3 regions of the Flintibacter sp. SJQ-8 genome follow, and region 2 is predicted to be linked to each of the others. Evidence: predicted binding sites of a transcription regulator. Region 2 holds the regulator's gene; each other region holds the start of a gene.
The links. The regulator HrcA, encoded in region 2, represses chaperone genes, less so after heat shock. The targets are predictions, from matches to a motif close to TGTTAGCACTCNNNNNNNNNGAGTGCTAACA.
Positions count from the first base shown of each region.

Region 1: a site for HrcA is predicted at 5,804-5,834, ahead of ACSAMP_RS07070 (Hsp20/alpha crystallin family protein). Genes of this name have one in related genera too.
Region 3: a site for HrcA is predicted at 5,708-5,738, ahead of htpG (molecular chaperone HtpG). Genes of this name have one in related genera too.

Region 1 covers NZ_JBPJWR010000009.1:172,914-180,486, reverse strand. Annotated here, with positions in the region: gene metK (methionine adenosyltransferase) at 1-492, shown strand, start outside; gene ACSAMP_RS07085 (TetR/AcrR family transcriptional regulator) at 643-1,263, shown strand; gene ACSAMP_RS07080 (ABC transporter ATP-binding protein) at 1,599-3,368, shown strand; gene ACSAMP_RS07075 (ABC transporter ATP-binding protein) at 3,372-5,102, shown strand; gene ACSAMP_RS07070 (Hsp20/alpha crystallin family protein) at 5,207-5,650, opposite strand; gene ACSAMP_RS07065 (CCA tRNA nucleotidyltransferase) at 5,906-7,225, opposite strand; gene ACSAMP_RS07060 (sugar phosphate isomerase/epimerase family protein) at 7,354-7,573, opposite strand, start outside.
Region 2 covers NZ_JBPJWR010000008.1:248,481-256,053, reverse strand. Annotated here, with positions in the region: gene dnaK (molecular chaperone DnaK) at 1-1,059, opposite strand, end outside; gene grpE (nucleotide exchange factor GrpE) at 1,156-1,710, opposite strand; gene hrcA (heat-inducible transcriptional repressor HrcA) at 1,730-2,818, opposite strand; gene ACSAMP_RS06110 (MATE family efflux transporter) at 3,053-4,441, opposite strand; gene ACSAMP_RS06105 (cysteine desulfurase family protein) at 4,481-5,623, opposite strand; gene ACSAMP_RS06100 (thiamine diphosphokinase) at 5,896-6,579, shown strand; gene ACSAMP_RS06095 (NTP transferase domain-containing protein) at 6,851-7,573, shown strand, end outside.
Region 3 covers NZ_JBPJWR010000004.1:498,232-505,804, forward strand. Annotated here, with positions in the region: gene metG (methionine--tRNA ligase) at 1-1,254, shown strand, start outside; tRNA gene ACSAMP_RS03400 (tRNA-Leu) at 1,412-1,498, shown strand; gene tnpA (IS200/IS605 family transposase) at 1,631-2,107, opposite strand; gene ACSAMP_RS03410 (ISL3 family transposase) at 2,325-3,494, opposite strand; tRNA gene ACSAMP_RS03415 (tRNA-Met) at 3,730-3,805, opposite strand; tRNA gene ACSAMP_RS03420 (tRNA-Leu) at 3,809-3,895, opposite strand; gene ACSAMP_RS03425 (hypothetical protein) at 4,144-4,266, shown strand; gene prfB (peptide chain release factor 2) at 4,428-5,549, shown strand; gene htpG (molecular chaperone HtpG) at 5,781-7,573, shown strand, end outside.

The DNA of each region.
Region 1 (7,573 bases), on a different contig from region 2:
ACCAAGATCTATGTCAACCCCACCGGCCGCTTTGTGGTGGGCGGCCCCCAGGGTGACTCCGGTCTCACCGGGCGGAAGATCATTGTGGACACCTATGGCGGCAGCGCCCCCCACGGCGGCGGCGCTTTCTCCGGCAAGGACCCCACCAAGGTGGACCGCTCCGCCGCCTATGCCGCCCGCTGGGTGGCCAAGAACGTGGTGGCCGCCGGTCTGGCCCGGCGCTGCCAGGTGCAGCTGGCCTATGCCATCGGCGTGGCCCACCCCGTGTCCATCCGGGTGGACACCTTCGGCACCGGCACCGTGTCTGACGCCCAGCTGGAGCAGGCCGTGGAGAAGACCTTTGACCTGCGTCCCGGCGCCATCATCCGGGACCTGAAGCTCCGCCGCCCCATCTATCGCCAGCTGGCCGCCTATGGCCACTTTGGCCGGGACGACCTGGACCTGACCTGGGAGAAGACCGACCGGGTGGACGCCCTGAAGGCCAACCTGTAAGCAAATTGGAACTTGACCGCCGCCGCGCAGAAATTTTCTTCTGCGCGGCGGTTTTTTCTTGACAAATTCCTCCCGTTGTTTTATTATAACACCGTTATATAACACTGCTATATTTCTGAGAATGATCTGAAAATAAGAGGAGGCCCGCCTATGAGCGCAGAACATCTCTCCACCCTGGAGCGCATCCACGCCGCCGCCCGGGACGAGTTTTTGGAGAAGGGCTTTCAGGAGGCCTCCCTGCGGAACATCGTCAAGACCGCCGGGGTGACCACCGGGGCCTTCTATGGCTACTACGGCAGCAAGGCCGAGCTGTTCCGCGCCCTGGTGGGGGAGGTGTACGACACCATCCTGGCCACCTATCAGGCCGCCTTAGACGCCTTTGCCAGCCTGCCCTTAGAAAAGCAGCCCGAGCAGATGGGTAAGATCAGCCGCCAGTGCATGAAGGACATGCTGCAATATATGTTCGCCCACCGGGACGCCTGTCACCTGCTGCTCCGGTGTGCCGAGGGCACCAAATACGCCTTTCTCATCGACGAGATCGTGGAGCGGGAGGTGGACTCCACCCACAAATACTACCAGACCCTGGCCCAGCTGGGCCAGCCCGTCCCCCCCATCGACCCCTGGCTGGAGCACATCCTGGTCACCGCCATGATGAAGGGCTATTTCGAGATCGTCCTCCACGACATGCCCCCCGCCGCCGCCCAGCGCTATCTGGAGGAGCTGAATGACTTCTTCACCGCCGGCTGGGCCAGGATCATGGGGCAGGCGTAAGAGGTGACTGTCATTCCGAGGAGCGCAGCGACGTGGGAATCCGTAACTCTCGTCCCTTGGCCCCCTTGTTAAAGGGGGCTGTCAGCGGAGCTGACTGAGGGATTCCGGTTTTAGGACAGCTTTCCTGTGGTCGGAATCCTTCCGTCACGGGCTGCGCCCGTGCCACCTCCCTTTCACAAGGGAGGCTGATGTTGCGGAGAACGGATTGCCACGTCGGGCTTTGCCCTCCTCGCAATGACATATCCCCGCGCTTTTTCTTTTGTCTATCAGTTAGCTTTTGCTAACCATAGAATATCTCTCATCTTTTTACCACTTAGTTTTAGGAGGTATGCCACTTGAAAAAATCGTCCGATCTCTCCCGGCTGCTGGGCTATGCCGGGGGGCGGCGGGTGCTGACCTATCTCTCCTGGGTCCTGTCCGCCGTCAGCGCCCTGGTGGCGCTGGTCCCATTCTGGTACATCTGGCGCATCTTAAAGGAGGTGCTGGAGACCGCCCCCGACTTTGCCGCCGCCATCCACATCGTCCCCTGGGGCTGGCGGGCGGTGGGCTTTGCCGTGCTGTCCGTCCTGCTGTACATCGCGGGGCTGATGTGCTCCCACCTGGCCGCCTTCCGCATCGCCACCAATCTGCGCCTGGCCCTCACAGAGCACATCGCCCGCCTGCCCCTGGGGCAGATCCAGGTGTCCGGCAGCGGCAAGCTCCGCCGCATCATTGCCGACACCGCCGGGGCGGCGGAGACCTTTTTGGCCCACCAGCTCCCCGACCAATACCGGGCCATGGCCACGGTGGCCGGACTGCTGGTGCTGCTGCTGGCCTTTGACTGGCGGCTGGGGCTGCTCAGTCTGCTGCCCGTGGCCCTGGGCTTTGCCTGTATGTCCACCATGACGGGCAAGTCCATGCAGGAGAAGATGACCGAGTATCAAAACGCCCTGGCCGACATGTCCAACCAGGCGGTGGAGTATGTCCGGGGCATCCCCGTGGTCAAGACCTTTGGCCAGACGGTGTTCTCCTTCAAAAAATTCAAGGACACCATCGACAACTACCAGCGCTGGACCATCGCCTATACCAAGCAGCTGCGGGGGCCCATGACCGCCTATACCCTGGCGGTGAACAGCGTGTTCGTTTTCCTGATCGTGGGCGGCTTCTGGCTCTCCGGCAAGGGGGTCACGGCGGCGTTGCTGCTGGACCTGCTGTTTTACATCATCATCACCCCGGTGATCTCCCTCACCCTGTCCAAGCTGATGCTGATGAGCGAGAATACCATGCTGGTGACCGACGCCCTCAAGCGCATGGACGCGGTGCTGAATGCCCCCGCCCTCAGCCGCCCGGCCCGGCCCCAGTCCCCCAAGGACAGCGCTGTGGTCTTTGACCACGTCACCTTCCGCTATGACGGGACGAAAAACGCCCTGGAGGATATCTCCCTCACCATCGGCGCGGGGGAGACGGCGGCGCTGGTCGGTCCCTCCGGCGGCGGCAAGTCCACCCTGGCCAGCCTGGCCGCCCGGTTCTTCGACCCCACCTCCGGCGCCGTGTCCATCGGCGGGGTGAACGTGAAGGACATGGACCCCGGCCAGCTGATGAACACCGTGTCCTTTGTGCTGCAAAACAGCCATCTCATCAAGGCCAGCATCCTGGACAACGTGCGCCTGGGCCGCCCCGACGCCAGCGAGACCCAGGTGATGGCCGCCCTGGAGCAGGCCCAGTGCATGGACATCATTGAAAAGTTCCCCCAGGGGGTCCACACCGTCATCGGCAGCCAGGGGGTCTATCTCTCCGGGGGCGAGATGCAGCGCATCGCCATCGCCCGGGCCATTTTAAAGGACGCCCCCGTCCTCATCCTGGACGAGGCCACCGCCTTTGCCGACCCGGATAACGAACGGAAGGTCCAGGCCGCCCTCACCCGCCTGGCCCAGGGCCGCACGGTGCTGATGATCGCCCACCGGCTGTCCACCGTCACCGGGGCGGACAAAATTTTCGTCCTGGAGGAGGGCCGCCTGGTCCAGCAGGGCAGCTTTGTCCAGCTGAGCCAGAGCCCCGGCCTGTTTGGCCGCATGTGGAACGAGTATCAGCAGTCGGTGGCCTGGAACGTGGCAAAGGAGGCTTGAACCATGAAACAAAAATTACAGCGCCGCTTCGCCTTGTCCTCCAAGGGGGCGGACGACACCATCCGCGGAAGTCTGTTCTGCGCCCTGCAAAATGTCGCCTTTATGCTGCCTGTTGGCCTGCTCTACTGCCTGGTGCGGGACCTGCTGAACGGCGGCCTGGCGGGCCGGGGCGGTTTCTATCTCATCGCCTGCGTGGCCTGCTGCCTGTTCATCGTGGTCAGCACCTGGCTGCAATATAACGGCACTTTTTTGGCTACCTACGTGGAGACCGGGGTGCGCCGGGTCAGTCTGGCCGAGCAGCTGCGGCGGCTGCCCCTGTCCTTCTTCGGGAAAAAGGACCTGGCCGACCTCACCGCCTCCATCATGAACGACTGCGCTGTGCTGGAGACCAGCCAATCCCACTTCGTCTGCCCCCTCATCGGGGCCTGTATCTCCACCGTTCTCATCGCCCTGAGTCTGCTGGCCTTTGACTGGCGCATGGCCCTGGCCGCCGTGTGGCCCCTGCCCGTGGCCTTTGCCATCGTGGCCCTGGCCGCCCGGGTGCAGGAGGGCCTCTCCCGCCGGTCTATGGCCGCCCGCATCGCCTGCGAGGACGGCATCCAGGAGTATGTGGAGACCATGGCCGACCTGAGGGCCAACAACGCCCAGGATACCTATTTCCAGGGCCTGGCCGGAAAGATCCGGGCCATGGAGCACCGGGCCATTATCTCGGAATTCGGCACGGCCACCTTTGTGGTGTCCGCCGGGCTGGTGCTGCGGCTGGGTATGGCCACCACCGCCCTGGCCGGGGCCTGGCTGCTCACCCGGGGGGAGCTGGACGTGCTCACCTTCTTCCTGTTCCTGCTCACCGTCTCCCGGCTGTATGACCCCCTGGAGGGCAGCCTGCAAAACCTGGCGGCCATCATCGCCACCAGCACCAACATCCAGCGGATGAACGAGATCATGGACTGCCCCGTTCAGACCGGGGCCGAGCAGCTGACCAACAGCGGCTGCGACGTCACCTTTGACCACGTGGGCTTTGCCTACAACGACGGGGAGGCCGTCCTGCGGGACGTGTCCTTCACCGCCCGCCAGGGGGAGGTCACGGCCCTGGTCGGTCCCTCCGGCGGGGGCAAGACCACCGTGTCCCGCCTGGCCGCCCGGTTCTGGGACGCCACCCGGGGCAGGATCACTGTGGGCGGCATGGACGTATCCCAGATCGACCCGGAGACCCTGATGGGCCTGTACTCCATCGTGTTCCAGGACGTGACATTGTTCAACAACACCCTGATGGAGAACATCCGCATTGGCCGCAAGGACGCCACCGATGAAGAGGTCCTCTCCGCCGCCCGCCTGGCCAAGGTGGACGAGTTTGCCGAAAAGCTGCCCGACGGCTGGAACACCAACATCGGGGAGAACGGCTGTCAGCTCTCCGGCGGCGAGCGCCAGCGGGTGTCCATCGCCCGGGCCTTTTTAAAGGACGCCCCCATCATCCTCCTGGACGAGGCCACCGCCAGCCTGGACGTAGAGAACGAGACCGCCATCCAGACCTCCCTGTCCCGGCTCATCCAGAACAAGACGGTGCTGATGATCGCCCACCGGATGCGCACTGTGGCCGGGGCGGACAAGATCGTGGTGCTGAAGGACGGCGCCGTGGCTGAGGAGGGCTCCCCCGCCCAGCTGCGCCAGTCCGGCGGCATCTTCGCCCACATGGAGCAGCTCCAGCAGGAGAGCAGCCAGTGGAAGCTGGGGTGAACCCGGCTTTCGGCGCTCCCCTGCAAGACAGCAAAACGCCCCCGCCGCTGTTTTTGCGCAGCGGCGGGGGCGTCTGTTTTGATTTGGTTTTACTCCGCCTGCCATCACTCAATGGCGATAGTAGTGGTCTTGGGCAGGGCCTTTTCACCGGCCTTGGGCACGGACAGCTTCAGGATGCCGTCCTCATACTTGGCGGAGACCTCCTCGGGCTTGACGGCCTCGCCCACGAAGAAGCTGCGGCTGCAGGCACCGGCGTAGCGCTCCTGGCGGATGTACTTGCCCGCCTTGTCCTGCTGGTCCTTGTCAACGCCCTTGGCGGCGCTGATGGTCAGGTAGCCGTCCTTCAGGTCCACGTTGACCTCGTCCTTCTTAAAGCCGGGCAGGTCCACATCCAGCTCATAGCTGTTCTCGGTCTCCCGCACATCGGTCTTCATCAGGTTCTTGGCGTGCTTGCCATACAGGGGGTCGTGGCCGTGGACATTCATCATACCAAAGGAATCAGAGAAGAAATCATCGAACAAATTCTCACCAAAAATGCTAGGTAACATAATTATTCCTCCATTCAACTTGAAACCATTCTCAGGCCGTCCGGCCAAGCCGGACGTTGTCGAATCTTGTTACCGCTGTTTGTTATTTCATCGTTCCTCCTGGGGGACTCTCTCAAGCCCCTCTCTCTTGGAACAACTATATCATAGCACCAATTTTAGCAGAGTCAATAGGAGAGTGCTAATATTAACAAAATAAGCGATGTTTGTTCATAATTTATGCGATTTCCGGCGAGATATCCCATTTTTCTTCCAGATTTACCGCCGCACCAGCTCCAGCAGGGCCGCTTTTTCGTTGGGCAGACGCTCTGACAGAACGGCCTCTAAACACCGGTCCAGGGCCTGACCGATCTCCGGGCCTTTCAATCCCAGCTCCAGCATGTCCCGGCCATTCACCGCCAGGTCCTTTTTCTGAAAGCAGGCCCCCTCCGCCAGCAGCCGGTCCAGGACGGCCTGGGCCCGGTCCAGCTCACTCTGTCGCCCGGCGGCCAGGGAAGACTGAGCGGCGTTGTCCGCCCGGTGGAGGGCGATGAGGTCCGCCGTCCCCTCCGGCCCCAGCCGGGCCAGCAGGCGGCGGACGGGGCGGCGCTCCGGGATAATGGGCCTGTCGTGAAGGGCCACCAGGGCCACGATCCTCCGCCGGGTGTCTGTGTCAAAGCGCAGGCGGCTCAGGATATTCCCGGCCAATCTGGCGCTCTCCTCCCCGTGGTCATAGAAGTGGCCCACGCCCTTTTCGTCCAGGGTGAAACAGGGCGGCTTGCCCAGGTCGTGGAGCAGGGCGGCCCACCGCAGCACGGGGTCCGCCGGGGCGGCGTCCACCGCCGCCAGGGTGTGACGCCACACGTCTTTATCGTGCCAGGGGTTGCGCTGGTCAAAGCCGAAGGTGGGTGCTATCTCGGGCAGCACCTGGGCGGCCACCGGGGCATAGTCCTCCAGCACCCGGCCTGCGTTCTGGCCACACAGCAGCTTGGTCAGCTCCTCCCGCACCCGCTCGTGGGCGATGTCGTCCAGCAGGGCCCGGCAGCGCACCAGGGCCGCCCCGGTGCGCTCCTCGATGCGAAAGCCCAGGACGGCGGCAAAGCGCATACACCGCAGCATCCGCAGGCCGTCCTCCCGAAATCTCCGGTCCGGGTCGCCCACGCAGCGGATGAGGCCCGCCTTTAAGTCCTCCCGACCCCCGTGGAGGTCGATGAGTCCCTCTTGGGGGTGGTAGGCCATGGCGTTGATGGTGAAGTCCCGCCGCTCCAAGTCCCGCTCCAGGCTGGGGGTGAAGGACACCCCGTCGGGGTGCCGCCCGTCGGAATAGGTCCCGTCCACCCGGAAGGTGGTGATTTCCAGGGGTAGGCCGTCCAGCAGCACCGTCACCGTGCCGTGCTTCAGCCCCGTCTCGATCAGGCGGAAGCCCGCGAACACCCCTTCTGTCTCCTCCGGCCGGGCGCTGGTGGTCAGGTCAAAGTCGGTGACGGTTCCCTTTCCCCGCAGCAGCTCCCGCACCGCGCCCCCCACCACATAGGCCCGGTGCCCGGCGGCGTTCAGCATACTTATGGCCCGCAGCACCTGGGGCGGCAGATCGTACATGGCAGCTTCCTCCTCGCGTTTTCTCGTGCTGTTCCAGTATAATGCCCGGCCCGGTCCCCCGTCAATCCCGCAAAAAGCCCGGCAGGACCTGATATCCCGCCGGGCTTTCGTTCTTTTTTATGCCGCTTTTATAGCGCCTCTTTGTAATGCTGGAACTTTTGGATGAGGTAGCGCCCCACGTCGTGGAGGTATTTGGCCGAGGTGGCGTAAAAACCATCGTCCATCCCCTCGTACAGGTGCAGGGCCTCGAAGGTGAAGTCACCCTGATAGTCGATCTCCGCCAGTGCGCGCATCACGTCGTCCCAGTCGATCTTCCCCTGGAAGGGGATCAGATGGCCGTCCGTTCTG
Region 2 (7,573 bases):
GAACACGCCGCCCTGGAGGGCAGCGCCCATGGCCACGCACTCATCGGGGTTGATGCCCTTGAAGCCCTCTTTGCCGGTCAGCTTCTTCACCATGTCCTGCACGGCGGGGATACGGCTGGAGCCGCCCACCATCAGGACCTTGGCCAGGTCGTTGCCGCTCAGGCCCGCGTCGGACAGAGCCTGACGCACAGGACCGGCAGTGGCCTCCACCAGGTGAGCGGTCAGCTGGTCGAACTTGGCACGGCTCAGAGTCAGGTCCAGGTGCTTGGGGCCGGTGGCGTCGGCGGTGATATAGGGCAGGTTGATGCTGGTGGAGGTGACGCCGGACAGCTCGATCTTGGCCTTCTCGGCGGCCTCCTTCAGGCGCTGCATGGCGACTTTATCGCCGGTCAGGTCCACGCCCTCGGCCTTCTTGAACTCGGCGGCCATCCAGTCCATCACGCACTTATCAAAGTCGTCGCCGCCCAGGCGGTTGTTACCGGCGGTGGCCAGCACCTCGATCACGCCGTCGTCGATGTCCAGGATGGACACATCAAAGGTGCCGCCGCCCAGGTCATACACCATGACCTTCTGGGCTGTCTCCTTGTCCACGCCATAGGCCAGGGCCGCGGCGGTGGGCTCGTTGATGATACGCTTCACGTCCAGACCGGCGATCTTGCCGGCGTCCTTGGTGGCCTGACGCTGGGCGTCGGTGAAGTAAGCGGGGACGGTGATGACCGCCTCGGTGACGGGCTGGCCCAGATAGGCCTCGGCGTCAGACTTCAGCTTCTGCAGGATCATGGCGCTGATCTCCTGAGGGGTGTACTTCTTGCCGTCGATGTCCACCTTATAGTCGGTGCCCATCTCACGCTTGATGGAGATCACGGTGCGGTCGGGGTTGGTGATGGCCTGGCGCTTGGCCACCTGGCCCACCATCCGCTCGCCGTCCTTAGAGAAAGCCACCACAGAGGGGGTGGTCCGGTTGCCTTCCGCGTTGGGGATGACCACGGCGTCGCCGCCCTCCATCACCGCCACGCAGCTATTCGTAGTACCCAGGTCGATACCAATGATCTTAGACATAATCAATTCCTCCAATATATGAAAAAGTGTGTTGTTTACAAAGTAACTATCGTCATTTCCCCGCCGGTCTTACCGCCGGATGGGGAAAACTATTTTTTAGTTTGCCACTTTCACCATGGCGAACCGGATGACCTTTTCGCCGCACTGAAAGCCGGTTTGGAACACCTCGGCCACCACGTTCTGGCCCAGGCTCTCGTCCTCCACATGCATCACCGCGTTGTGATACTTGGGGTCGAAGGGCTGGCCCTGGGCAGGGATCTCGGTGATGCCCAGCTTGGTCAAGACCTCTTTCAGCTGGTTCATGGTCATCTCCACGCCCTTTTTAAAGGCCTCGTCGGCGGTGTCCTGTTTCAGGGCCCGTTCCAGGTTGTCGTACACGGGGAGGAAGGCCCCGGCGGTGTCCGCCTTCACGTCGGTCCACAGGGATTCCTTCTCTTTGGCGGTACGCTTGCGGTAGTTGTCATACTCCGCCGCCAGGCGCAGGTATTTGTCCTCCTGCCCGGCCACCTGGTCCTTCAGCGACTCCAGCTCGCTCAGCAGCGGATCGACTGCCGTCTCCTCAGGCTCGGCTGCCGCCTCCTGCTTGACGTCCTGCTCCTCCACCACGGGCTCCTGCTGGAGCGTCTCGTTCTGCTTTTCCTTCTTGCTCATAGCTGTGCGCTCCTTTTATCTAGTTCTCATTCTCGTCCAGATGCTCCGGCCCCAGCTCCTGCTGTTTCTCCCCGGCGGGGAGCTCTCCCTTGCCGAACATCTTGGTCAGGCTCTCGGCAAAGTAAGACAGGCGGGCCGTCACCTTGGCATAATCCATGCGGGTGGGACCCACCACGCCGATCACGCCCTTCATATTGTCCCCGATGTCATAGCTGGCCATCACCACGCTGGTGTCTTTCAGGGCCTCGCTGACGTTTTCGGGACCAATGAGGATATCCATGTTCTTGCCCGTCATGGGCACCGGCAGCTTGGACGCGTCCTTCTCCTCGCTGAGATAGGTCATCAGGGGCTTGGCCTTGTCCAGGCTGTGATACTCCGGGTGCTCCAGCAGGTGGGCGATGCCGGAGGTATGGACCATCTGGTTCCCCTGCTCGGCCAGCACCTCCTGGGCGAACTGTACCACGATGGAGATCAGGTCAAAGGCGGCAGCCGCCGTCCGGGTCTCCATCTTATCCAGGGTCTGCTCCATCTCCTCCCGGGACACGCCCACAAAGGAGCTGTTCAGCACGGCGGACAGCAGCTGGATCTGGGTGTCAGACACCGGCTCGGCCACGTGGACCAGCTTGTTTTTCACCACGCTGTTGTCCGTCATGACCACGGCGATGAACGCCCGCTCCTCTACCACCAGCAGGTCATACCGCTTCACCGTCACCTGGTCTTTCACTGTGGCGGCAGTGAACACGGGGTAGTCGCTGATCTGGGAGAGGACTTTGCCCGCCCGGTCAATGACCCGGTCCAGCTCCTCCATCTTCACGTTCAGCGCCTGGTTGATCCGCTCGGTCTCCTGCAGGGTCAGCTGGTGGCGGTCCATCAGCTCGTTCACATACAGGCGATAGCCTGCAGCGGAGGGGATGCGTCCGGCGGAGGTGTGGGGCTGTTCCAGCAGCCCCAGTTCCGTCAGGTCGGCCATCTCATTTCGGATGGTGGCGGTGGACACATCCAGCCGGGCCTTCTCGGCCACGACCTTAGAGCCCACCGGCTCGGCGGTCTCGATATAGGTCTCTACAATGGCCTGCAATATTCGCTTTTTCCGTTCTGTCAGTTCCATTGCGCCGCCGTTCCTTTCGCTTTCGTTTCTTAGCACTCACTCTTCCCGAGTGCTAAAGATAATATACCCCCGGGGTGGAGAATTGTCAATAGGCACTTTATGAATTTATTTTAAACAAAACAACGCCGGGGCTTCCCTTGCAGAAAAGCCCCGGCATTGCTAATTTTATTACAGATGCCTTCCCCTGGGGGAAGGTGGCGCGGCGAAGCCGTGACGGATGAGGGGAAGGCTAACTCACTCCATCGTTTTTACCCCCGTCACATCTCTGATCCACTTCCCGGAGCGCAGTCTGCTGATGCCCATCGAACACTTGATGACCTGTTCCAGGGGGAAGGCCAGATACACCCACAGCACGGGCAGACGCAGCACTAGGCCGCAGATGGCGGCATAGGGGATGGCGCAGGTCCACAGGGGGCCGATGTCGATGAGGGTGGCCGCCCGCACGTCGCCGCCGCCCCGGAGCACGCCCACGATGTTCACGCTGTTAAAGTCTTTCAGCGTCATATACAGGGCCATCACGGTGATCATCATGGTAGCCACCGACTCCGCCCCCTCGGACAGGTGGAACAGGGGGAATACCCACACTGGAGCAACAAACCGGGCAAACAGCCACAGCAGCACCCCCAGACAGGCTCCGCACAGGGCGGCCAGTGTGTTCAGAGTCAGGCCGGTGTTGTATACCTGGTCAGTCCGCCCCGCACCGATCTCCCGGCCGATGATGATGGCCGCGGTGGCGGCGATGCCAAAGGAGAACACCATGCAGATCTTCTCCACGTTGCCCGCAATGGTATAGGCGGCCAATATCTCGGTGGAGCCCTCCATGTGACCCATCACCGTGGCGAACATAGAGGTGCCCAGTCCCCACAAGGTCTCGTTGCACACCACCGGGCCGCCATAGCGGACAAATCGTTTGACCATATCCAGGCCGGGCAGCAGCACCAGAGCGGGCTGCACCCGGAAGAATTTTGTCGTAAGCAGATGCACCACCACGATGACCAGTTCCGCACTTCTGGCGATGAGGGTGGCCAGGGCCGCACCGCGCACTCCCAAGGCGGGCGCGCCCAGATTGCCGAAAATAAACACCCAGTTCAAGAAGGTGTTCAGCGTCATGGATACCATCAGAATATACAGACCCAGCTGAGGGCGCTCCATACTGCGATAGGCCGTGACATACATCATGGTCAGCGCCGAAAAGACATAGGACAGCCCGGCCAGCTTGCCGTATTGGGCGGCCAGCGCAATGACCTCCCCCTGGTTGCCGAACAGGCTTAAAAAGGGGATGGGACACACCAGCAATATGCCGGCAAACAGGGCCGTGATGGAAACGGCGATCCAGATGGACACGCCCATCACCCGATTGATGGCGCCCATGTCCTGCTTGCCCCAATATTGGCTCAGCAAAACGGTGGCGCCGCTCTGTACGCCGAAGATAAACAGCTGCACTACATAGAGCGGAATGTTGGCCAGGGCCACCGCCGCCATGGGGGTCTCCCCCAGCATACCCACCATAAAAGTGTCCGCCATGCCCAGGGCGCTGGTGATCAAGTTTTGCAGCACGATGGGGGTGGCCAGGGCCACCACCTCTTTATAAAAACCAGGCCGCTGCTTCATATAAGAAAACACGGTCTCTCTCCTTCCTGTTAGGGCCTCTTGGGCCGCAAGTTAAGACATAGAGGGGAACAGCTGCGCCTGAGCCGCCTGCAGTCCCTCCACCAGGGCATCGATATCCTCCCGGGTGGTGTCATAGGAGAAGCTCAGCCGCAGGGCTCCGTCCTGCTCCTTTTTTGGGAGCTTCAGGGCGGCATACACATGGCTGGGCTTGCCCTTGTGGCAGGCGGAACCGGAGGAGATATACACCCCCCGGTCGCTTAAAAAGCGCACCACCACCTCGCTCTTATAGCCCACCAGGCTGATGGGCAAAATGTGGGGCGCGCCCCCCTCCACCAGCACCTTCCCCCGGGGGACGGCGCTCTTTAGCCGATCAACGGCATACTGCTTCAGGTCGGCCATGGCGGCCAGGTCCCGCTCCAGGGTGGCCCGTCCGGCGGTAACGGCGGCGGCCAGTGCGGCCAGCTGCCCCGTGGCCTCGGTGCCCGAGCGCAAACCGTTCTCCTGTCCGCCGCCCCGGATGAAGGGCGAAATTTTCAGGCCCTTCCGAATATACATGGCCCCGATGCCCTTGGGGGCGTGGATCTTGTGGCCGCTGATACTCAGCATGTCCACCCCCAGCTCTTTCGGGGTAAAGGGCACCTTTAAAAAGCCCTGCACCCCGTCGCAGTGGAGCAGCACCCCGCTGCCGGCCTCTTTCAGTACCCGGGCCGTCTCCGCCACCGGGAGAATGGTGCCCAGCTCGTTGTTCACCAGCATCATGGACACCAGAATGGTGTCCGGCCGCAGGGCCTCCTTCACCTGCCGGGCGGTAATATTCCCGCTCCGGTCAGGCTGGAGATAGGTCACCTCATAGCCCTCCCGCTCCAGGGCCCGGCAGGGCTCCAGCACCGCCGCGTGCTCGATGGCGGTGGTGATGATGTGCTTCCCCTTCCGCTTGCCCAGCTCTGCGGCGGCCCGGATGGCCCAGTTGTCGCTCTCGGTGCCGCAGGAGGTGAACACCACCTCCTCGGGCAGACAGCCCAGTCCGGCGGCTACTTCGCTCCGCCACTGCTTCACCCGCTCCGCCGCCTGGCTGCCCAGGGCGTGGCGGGCGGAGGGATTACCCCACTCCTCCGTCATGGCCTTCATGGCCGCCTGAGCCGCCTCCGCCCGCACGGGGGTGGTGGCCGCGTTGTCCAAATAATGTCCCGTCATGTTCTTGTCTCCTGTATGAAAATCAAGGGCGGCCAAAGCCGCCCGTTTTTCTAATCGCGTTATCATTCTATCTGCTGCCATCAGGAAAGTCAACGGCTCCCCCAGGAAATTTTGCAGAAAAGGGCCCCAAATATGTCTTTCCTATTTCAAAAGCGGGAGCATCTGTGCTATAATGAATTTGATTCGCTCCACCTCAAGCCGCCGAACCCGATATGATCCCCTTTCCCGGCGGCGGTGGATCAGAAAACGCAGTGAATTAAGGAAGGTCCGTTATGGCAAATCAAGACCGCATCTGTTACGTAGTGGGGGCCATGTCTCTGTCCCTGTCCCTGCGCCCCTCCCCCGCCCCCGGGGACTATGTCATTGCCGCCGACCGGGGCTATGACTCCCTGATGGCCTATGGTGTCACCCCCGACCTGGTGGTGGGGGACTTCGACTCCCTGGGCTATACGCCCCAGCACCCCAACGTCACCCGGCTCCCCGCCGAGAAGGACGACACCGACATGGTCTTCGCCCTGCGCCGGGGCCTGGACATGGGCTATCGCCGCTTTGTGCTGCTGGGCGGCCTGGGCGGGCGGCTGGAGCACACCCTGGGCAACCTCCAGCTGCTGGACTGGCTGAGCACCCAGGGGGCCGTGGGCTTTCTGGCCGGGGAGAAGACCGTCGTCACCGCCCTGCGGGACGGCTCCCTCACCTTCCCCCCCGCCATGTCCGGCTATCTGTCCGTGCTGTGCAGCAGCGGCGCAGCCCACGGGGTCACCCTGTCCAATTTGAAATACCCCCTCACCGACTATAACATGACCAGCAGCTTCCCCATCGGCGTGAGCAACGAGTTTCTTCCCGATCAGCCCGCCGCCGTCTCCGTCAAGGACGGCTGCCTGCTGCTGGTCTGGGAGGACAAGGGGGACTTCTACCTCCGCCTGCCCAAGCTCTGGACCAGGGGCGAAGCGTTGTAAATCAGAGGACGAATCCCTCAGTCATCGCCGTTGGCGATGCCAGCCCCCTTTCACAAGGGGGCCTAAAAGGCCGCATCATCAGCCCCCCTTGTCAAAGGGGGGAGGGCCGCAAAGCGGCGGGGGGATTCCGGTTGAAAGAACAAAGCTTCTGTAGGGGCGGATATCATCCGCCCGCGACACCGGAGCGCCGACACGTCGGGCGGCTGATAGCCGCCCCTACACCGGCTTTCGATGGCTTTAAGACCCCCAAATCAACAAAGGAGACTTTCACATGGATCATAATGTAAAGGCCCTGGTGCTGGCCGCCGGCAAGGGCACCCGTTTGCAGACCGAGGGCATCGACCTGCCCAAGGTCATGCGTCAGGCGGACGGCCACCCCATGCTCTATTATGTGCTGCGGGGCCTGTCCTTCCTCCCCCCGGAGGATATCATTTTGGTGGTGGGCTGGAAGAAGGAGAAGGTGCTGGAGGCCTTCCCCCAGTACCCCCACGCCGTGCAGGAGACGTTAAACGGCACCGGCGGGGCCGTGCAGTATGCCGCCCCCCTGCTGAAGGGCTTCGACGGCCATCTCATCGTCTGCTGCGGCGACGCGCCCATGATGCGGCAGGAGACCTTCCGCGCCCTGGTGGACACCCATCTCAGTCAGGGCAACGCCTGCACCATGCTCTCCGCCCGCCTGGACGAGGGGGGCAGCTATGGCCGGGTGCTGCGGGAGAATGACGGCACCTTCCGCTGCATCGTGGAGGCCCGGGACTGCACCCCGGAGCAGGCCGCCGTCACCGAGGTGAACACCGGCACCTATGTCTTCCACGTCCCCGCCCTGCTGCGGGTGCTGGACCAGCTGAACAACAACAACGCCCAGGGGGAGCTGTACCTCACCGACGTCCCCGCCCTGCTGAAGGCCCAGGGCCTGCGGGTGGGCCTGTGCGACACCTGCGCCCCCGACGAGATGCTGGGCGTGAACACGGTGGAGCAGCTTCAGCAGGTGGAGCAG
Region 3 (7,573 bases), on a different contig from region 2:
TATCAGAACGACCGCTATCATGACTACCAGGCTTACTGGCCCGGCGTGAACATCGTGGGCAAGGAGATCGTCCGTTTCCACTCCATCATCTGGCCCGCCTTCTGCATGAGCCTGGACATCCCCCTGCCCAAGAAAGTTTTCGGCCACGGCTGGCTGCTGCTGGACGGCGGCAAGATGTCCAAGTCCAAGGGCAACGTGGTGGACCCCTATCTGCTGGCGGAGAAGTTCGGCGTGGACGCCCTGCGCTTCTTCCTGCTGCGCACCTTCCCCTTCGGCTCCGACGGCAACTTCTCCAACGAGCTGCTGATCCAGACCATCAACACCGACCTGGCCAACGACCTGGGCAACCTGCTCAGCCGCACCACCGCCATGGTGGGCAAATACTTCGGCGGCCAGCTCCCCGCCGGATGTAAGAGCTGGGAGAACCCCGAGAGCTTTGACACGGAGCTCATCTCCATGGCCTCCGCCCTGCGGGGCGTGTACGAGGGCCACATGGAGGCCTATGCCCCCCACAAGGCTCTGGACGAGGTGTTTAAGGTCATTGCCCGGGCCAATAAGTATATCGACGAGACCATGCCCTGGGCCCTGGCCAAGGATATGGAGGCCAACGGCGCTCGCCTGGCCCACGTGATGTATAACCTGCTGGAGACCACCCGCATCTGCGGCATCCTGCTGACCCCCTTCATGCCCGACAGCATGGCCAAGCTCTTCGCCCAGATCGGCGCGGAGCCTGCCGCCCAGACCTGGGACAGCGCCGCCGCCTGGGGCGGTCTGTCCGAGACCGCCACCGTCACCAAGGGCGAGAATCTGTTCCCCCGCGTGGACACGGAGAAGGCCCTGGCTGAACTGGAGGAGCTGGAGGCCCAGGCCCGCAAGGCCGCCCTGCCTCCCCTGGAGCTGGAGCCCCAGACTGAAGAGAAGGTGGACTTCGACACCTTCTGCAAGTCCGATTTCCGGGCCGTGAAAGTCAAGGACTGCCAGGCGGTCAAGAAGTCCAACAAGCTGCTGCGCTTCACCCTGGACGACGGCACCGGCACGGACCGCCAGATCCTGTCCGGCATCGCCCAGTTCTACAAGCCCGAGGAGCTCATCGGCAAGACCCTGATGGCCATTGTCAACCTGCCCCCCCGGAAGATGATGGGCCTGGAGTCCAACGGCATGCTCATCTCCGCCGTCCACACCGAGCGGGGCGAGGAGCGGCTGAACCTGCTCATGCTGGATGACAAGATCCCCGCCGGCGCCAAGATGTGCTGACACGCGCTGATCCTCCGGCCCCCGAGGTTTCCTCGGGGGCCGGTTTTGTCCCCTCCTGCCCCGTTGTTTTTTAACAAAAGGGTTGACATTTTCAAAGAGCCGTGGTATTATTTATCTCGCGTTGAGCGTATCGCTTCAGCGTGAACCGAATATGGATGCGCGAGTGGTGGAATTGGTAGACTCGCTGGCTTCAGGTGCCAGTGCTCGCAAGGGCGTGCGGGTTCGACTCCCGCCTCGCGCACCAAAATCATAACCACCGGCCGTGCCGGTGGTTTGCACAAGCCCCCCTGGGGCATGTTCCGGGCGGAGCCTATAGGCTCGTCGAACGGTCTGCCAATCGCGCAGATTTCCCGGGCATGCCCCTAAAGGGGCTTTTTTACTTGCCTCCGTTTACCGGCTTACCCGTAAACGGGTCTACGTACTCTGTAATACTCATCTGGTCTGCCGCAATATCTTCCTGCAACTGATTTCGGATGTACTGCTCTACTGCTCGCCGATTTCGTCCAACCGTGCTCACATAATAGCCCCTGCACCAAAAATGCCGGTTCCCATATTTGTACTTTAGATTGGCGTATTTTTCATAGATCTTCAGGCTGCTTTTCCCTTTCAAATATCCCATGATCTGTGCTACACTGTACTTTGGCGGGATACTAATCAACATGTGGATATGGTCCTTACATGCTTCCGCCTCTATGATTTCCACTCCCTTGTATTCACACAGCTTCCGCAACATTTGGCCTATATCCTGCTTGATTTTCCCGTATATAATTTGTCTCCTATACTTGGGGGCAAATACAATATGGTATTTACATTCCCACTTCGTGTGTGCTAAACTCGATACATCAAGTTTCATCTGACTCGATTCCTCCTTTGGTTTTAGCTGGCGGTTGGCAGACCTCCACCATTATACCAAAGGAGGATATTTTTTATCTGTATAGCTAAAGCTTTTTGGAACCACCGGCAGTGCCGGTGGTTTTCTTTCTATAATAAAAAAGGTTCTACGTCAATAGTTGGGGTAGAGAAAAAGGAAATCGTCTCAAGCGGTGCCGGGAGTACTCTCGGCACTGCTTTTATGTGTGGCAAAACAGGATACGTCTTCTGAAATTATGGAAATTACGCATGCCGAAGCATACACGTTTCAGGACTTTCGTTTTGTTGTTGCAGCCTTCGATGAAGCCGTTTGACCAGGGTACATCCATAGAGTTCAAAATCTCGCGGAACCAGTTGCGATATGCTTTGATACAATCAGAAAATTCTGGTAGGCCCATTGTCTCAGCAGACCGCAGCCAATCGATCAGTTTCGGTTTTCCTGCCGCAGATGATTTGGCGCGTATCACGTCAAGAAACTCATTTTTTAGTCGATATGCGTCCGCAAGTCTGGGCGCGATCTCAAACATAAGAGCCAGCCGCTCCATTTCTTCGTTCGAGAGTTTTGCCATTGGTTTCATCAGAAGACATCTGGATCTCTTGAAGTATTTTCGGAATCTGGCGGAGGGTTTCTTCTGCTCCTTCTTTCTGACACGTTCCATCGCCCAATAGACCTGGCGGATCACATGATACCTGTCCGCGACAATGGCAGCGCCGGGAAAACAGGTTTTGGATACCGCTCGAAAATGAGGACTCATGTCACAGACAAAGTATTTTACACCGGTTTTGGATGGGAATTGTGAGAAATATTTGATAAGATCGTTCTCAAAGCGATTTGGTAAAATATCGACCACTTTGTGCTTTTCAGCATCCACGATAATGCTGTTGTACTTTTCTCCCCCGGAGTTGCCCTTGAATTCGTCGATGGAGAGCACTTCCGGCAATTGGGTCGGCTTAAAGGCGACGTATTTGAAATATCGCGCTGCGGTCGCCCCAGAGACGTTGTAGCGTGCGCCAATTTCTGAAGCGGGTACCAATTCATGAAACGCACCGATGATCGCAGCGACCAGCCGGCTGGTGACTCGGTGGTATCTTGGGAGAAAGAAATTTTTCTCAAAGAAGCGCTTGCCGCACATGCAGCGATAACGCCGCTTACGCAGGTGCAGCAGCGTTTTTCTGCCAAAGGGAACATCCTTGACCGTCTGCATTCGGTAGTCGTGTACACGGTCAGTGAGCGCGCCGCAGGCTGGGCACGGGTGCTTTGTTCTGGGTAATTCGAGGAAAATGTGTACCTCTCCAGAAATGTTTTCAACATTTGTAATAATCGCGTCTTCCAAGTTCAGCAGTTTTGCGGTATAATCTTTGTTGAGCATAGAGATCTTTCCTTTGTTGTGATTGGTGGTACTTTTATGATAAGGGATTTTTCCTCTATGCTCAACTTTTTTCATAATTAAGGGGTCAGGTTCTTCACCTGACCCCAACATTTATTATAGAACCATAAAAAAAGGCCGAGGCTTTCGCCGCGACCTTTGAGAAGGAATGTTGGGAGGGTGTGCCCTCAAAAAGTTAGAAAAGCAGCCGCTTTCTTATCGAAAACGGCTGCTTTTATGGTTGCGGGAGCAGGACTCGAACCTGCGACCTCCGGGTTATGAGCCCGACGAGCTACCAACTGCTCTACCCCGCGATATGGTGCCGGAGACCGGGGTCGAACCGGCACGGGATCGCTCCCACGGGATTTTAAGTCCCGGGCGTCTGCCAATTCCGCCACTCCGGCAAACTGTGTACTCCAGTCTCAACCTTTAAGGCTAGGATAGTTTAACACATATCTTTGCCTTTGTCAACAGGAATTTTTCAAATTGTGTTCGTCGGCTTTCCCCAGCGAAAAACACAGAAAATTTTTCCAAAATTTTCTGCCTCGGTGTACAAAAATCGGCACTTCTCTCCCTGTGCCCGCCATATACTGATATGTACCGGCTTTTGCCGGGCGACTACCAATGGAACAGAGACAGGAGGAACCGATTTATGAGACGTTTGAGCGAGACCATTTCCACCCCTATTTTGCAGCCGCCGCCCCAGCCCGCCCCCCGGGACGACCTGGACGATCTGATCTTCCGGGGCGAGGGCTGGTGGGTCAGTGACCGCTGAGGGGGCCGTCTTATCGGTAAGACGGCCCTTTCGTCCGCCCTTTGTGGTCGGCGGCCCAGGTTTTTCTTTACTTTTCCCGGCCCTTCATATATAATAGTTTGGCTTAAATCAACACGTTCCCCGGACTTCCGGGAGTTTTACAAGAGAGAGTGAGGACCCTTATGCTCCAATTCGACGAGTATAAAGTCAAGCTGAACAACCTGGCCCCCGCCCTGGAGGAGCTGGGCCAGGCCCTGGACCTGGAGAGCGCCGAGCGCGAGCTGGATATGCTCCAGGCCGAGTCCGCCGCCGACGGCTTTTGGGATAACCTGGCCAAGGCCCAAAAGGTCCAGCAGCGCATCAAGAACCTGCAGGACAAGGTGGACGGCCAGAAGAAGCGCCAGAGCCAGTGGGACGACATGATGGCCATGTGCGAGATGGGCAACGAGTTCGAGGACGAGTCCCTCCTGCCCGAGCTGGAGGAAAGCTTCCAGACCCTGGAGCACGAGATGGAGGAGGCCCGGCTCCAGACCCTGCTCACCGGGGAGTACGACTCCTCCAACGTCATCCTGACCATCCACCCCGGTGCCGGCGGCACCGAGGCCCAGGACTGGGCCCAGATGCTCTATCGCATGTACACCCGCTGGACCGAACGCCACGGCTTTACCTATCAGATCATGGACTATCAGGAGGGCGACGAGGCGGGCATCAAGTCGGCCACCATTATGATCGAGGGCGAGAACGCCTATGGCTATCTCCGTGGGGAGCACGGCGTCCACCGTCTGGTGCGGGTGTCCCCCTTCGACGCCAACGCCCGGCGGCAGACCTCCTTCGCCTCGGTAGAGGTCATGCCCGACCTGCCTGAGGACGTGGAGATCGAGATCCGGCCCGAGGACATCGAGATGCAGGTCTATCGCGCCAGCGGCGCAGGCGGCCAGCACGTGAACAAGACCTCCTCCGCCGTCCGTCTGATCCACAAGCCCACCGGCGTGGTGGTGGCCTCTCAGCAGGAGCGCAGCCAGTTCCAGAACAAGGACAACTGTATGAAGATGCTGCGGGCCAAGCTGGTGGAGCTGCAAATGCAGGAGAAGGCGGAGAAGATCTCCGACCTGAAGGGCGTGCAGCTGAAGATCGAGTGGGGCAGCCAGATCCGCTCCTATGTCTTCATGCCCTATCAGCTGGTGAAGGACAACCGCACTGCCTATGAGACCAGCAACATCAACGCCGTGATGGACGGCGACCTGGACGGCTTCATCAACGCCTACCTCACCTGCGAGGCCACAGGCACCTGGGCCACCAAGTAAACAAAACCAAAAAAGCATTTGAGATCCGCCGCAGAGCTTTGACCGTTCTGGGGCGGATCTTTTATGCCGCTTTTCTATCTTGGGCTGACACTCCAGGGCGCAAAGTGTAAAAAAATTGTGAACTCCCTTGCATTTTTGCCGGGAACGCGCTATCATATCGTTAGCACTCATATAAACAGAGTGCTAGGTTTGTTTTCAAAACAGCTTTGTTTGATATAGGAGGCATTTACCATGGCAAAGAAGCAATTCAAGGCCGAGTCCAAGCGGCTACTGGACCTGATGATCAACTCGATCTATACCCACAAGGAGATCTTCCTGCGGGAGCTCATCTCCAACGCCAGCGACGCGGAGGACAAGCTGGCCTATAAGTCCCTCACCGACGACTCCATGGGGATCAGCCGGGCGGACCTGAAGATCACCATCGTCCCCGACAAGGAAAAGCGCACCCTCACCGTGTCTGACAACGGCATCGGCATGAGCCGGGAGGATCTGGAGGCCAACCTGGGCACCATCGCCCACAGCGGCTCCGGCCAGTTCAAGGCCGACCTGTCCGCCGACGACAAGGCCGCCGAGGACATCGACGTCATCGGCCAGTTCGGCGTGGGCTTCTACTCCGCCTTTATGGTGGCCGACGCCGTCACCGTCATCACCAAGGCCTGGGGCAGCGACGAGGCCTGGATGTGGCAGTCCGACGGGGCCGACGGCTACACCATCACCGCCTGCGAGAAGGAGCAGCCCGGCACCGACATCATCATGCACCTGAAGGCCAACGCCGACGAGGAGAACTATGACCAGTATCTGGAGACCGCTAAGCTCCAGCAGCTCATCAAGAAATACTCCGACTATATCCGCTACCCCATCACCATGGAGGTGGAGGACTACCGCCAGAAGCCCAAGCCCGCCGACGCCGGGGACGACTATAAGCCCGAGTGGGAGACGGTGAAGGAGTGGAAGACCATCAACTCCCAAATTCCTCTGTGGCAGCGGCAGAAGTCCAAGGTCACCCCTGAGGAATATAACGCCTTCTACAAGGAGAAGTTCAACGACTGGCAGGACCCCCTGGCCGTCATCCACACCAGCGCCGAGGGCGCCGTGACCTATAAGGCCATGCTGTATATCCCCGCCCAGACCCCCTATGACTTCTACACCCGGGAGTATCAGAAGGGCCTGCAGCTCTATTCCTCCGGCGTGATGATCATGGACAAGTGCGCCGATCTGCTGCCCGACTGCTTCCGCTTTGTGAAGGGCGTTGTCGATTCCCCCGACTTCTCCCTGAACATCAGCCGTGAAATCTTGCAGCATGACCGCCAGCTGAAGGTCATCGCCACCGCCCTGGAAAAGAAGATCAAGTCTGAGCTGCTGAAGATGCAGAAGGACGACAAAGAGAAGTATGAGAAGTTCTGGCACGCCTTCGGCACCCAGCTGAAGTATGGCGTGGTGGCCGACTTCGGGGCCAAGAAGGACCTGCTCCAGGACCTGCTGCTGTTCTGGTCCTCCAAGGAGAACACTTACACCACCCTGGCCGCCTATAAGGACCGGATGCCTGAAGACCAGAAGTTCGTCTATTACGCCTGCGGCGAGGCCCCGGAGAAGATCGCCAAGCTGCCCCAGGTGGAGCGCATCCTGGACAAGGGCTATGAGATCCTGTACTGCACCGAGGACGTGGATGACTTTGTGATGAAGGCCATGGCCGAGCTGGACGGCAAGCAGTTCAAGTCTGTGGCCGACGAGGACGCCCTGCCCCAGACCGAGGAGGAGAAGAAGGCCGCCGAGGAGAAGGCCGAGGCCGGAAAGCCCGTGCTGGAGGCCGTGAAGGAGGCTCTGGGCGACAAGGTGAAGGAGGTCCGCATCTCCGCCATCCTCAAGTCCGGCGCCTGCTGCCTCACCGCCGACGGCCCCGTCTCCCTGGAGATGGAGAAGTATATGAACAAGGTGGAGGGCGGCCAGCACATGAAGGCCGACCGGGTGCTGGAGCTCAACGCCGACGCCGCCCCCTTCGCCGCCCTGAAGAAGGCCCTGGACGC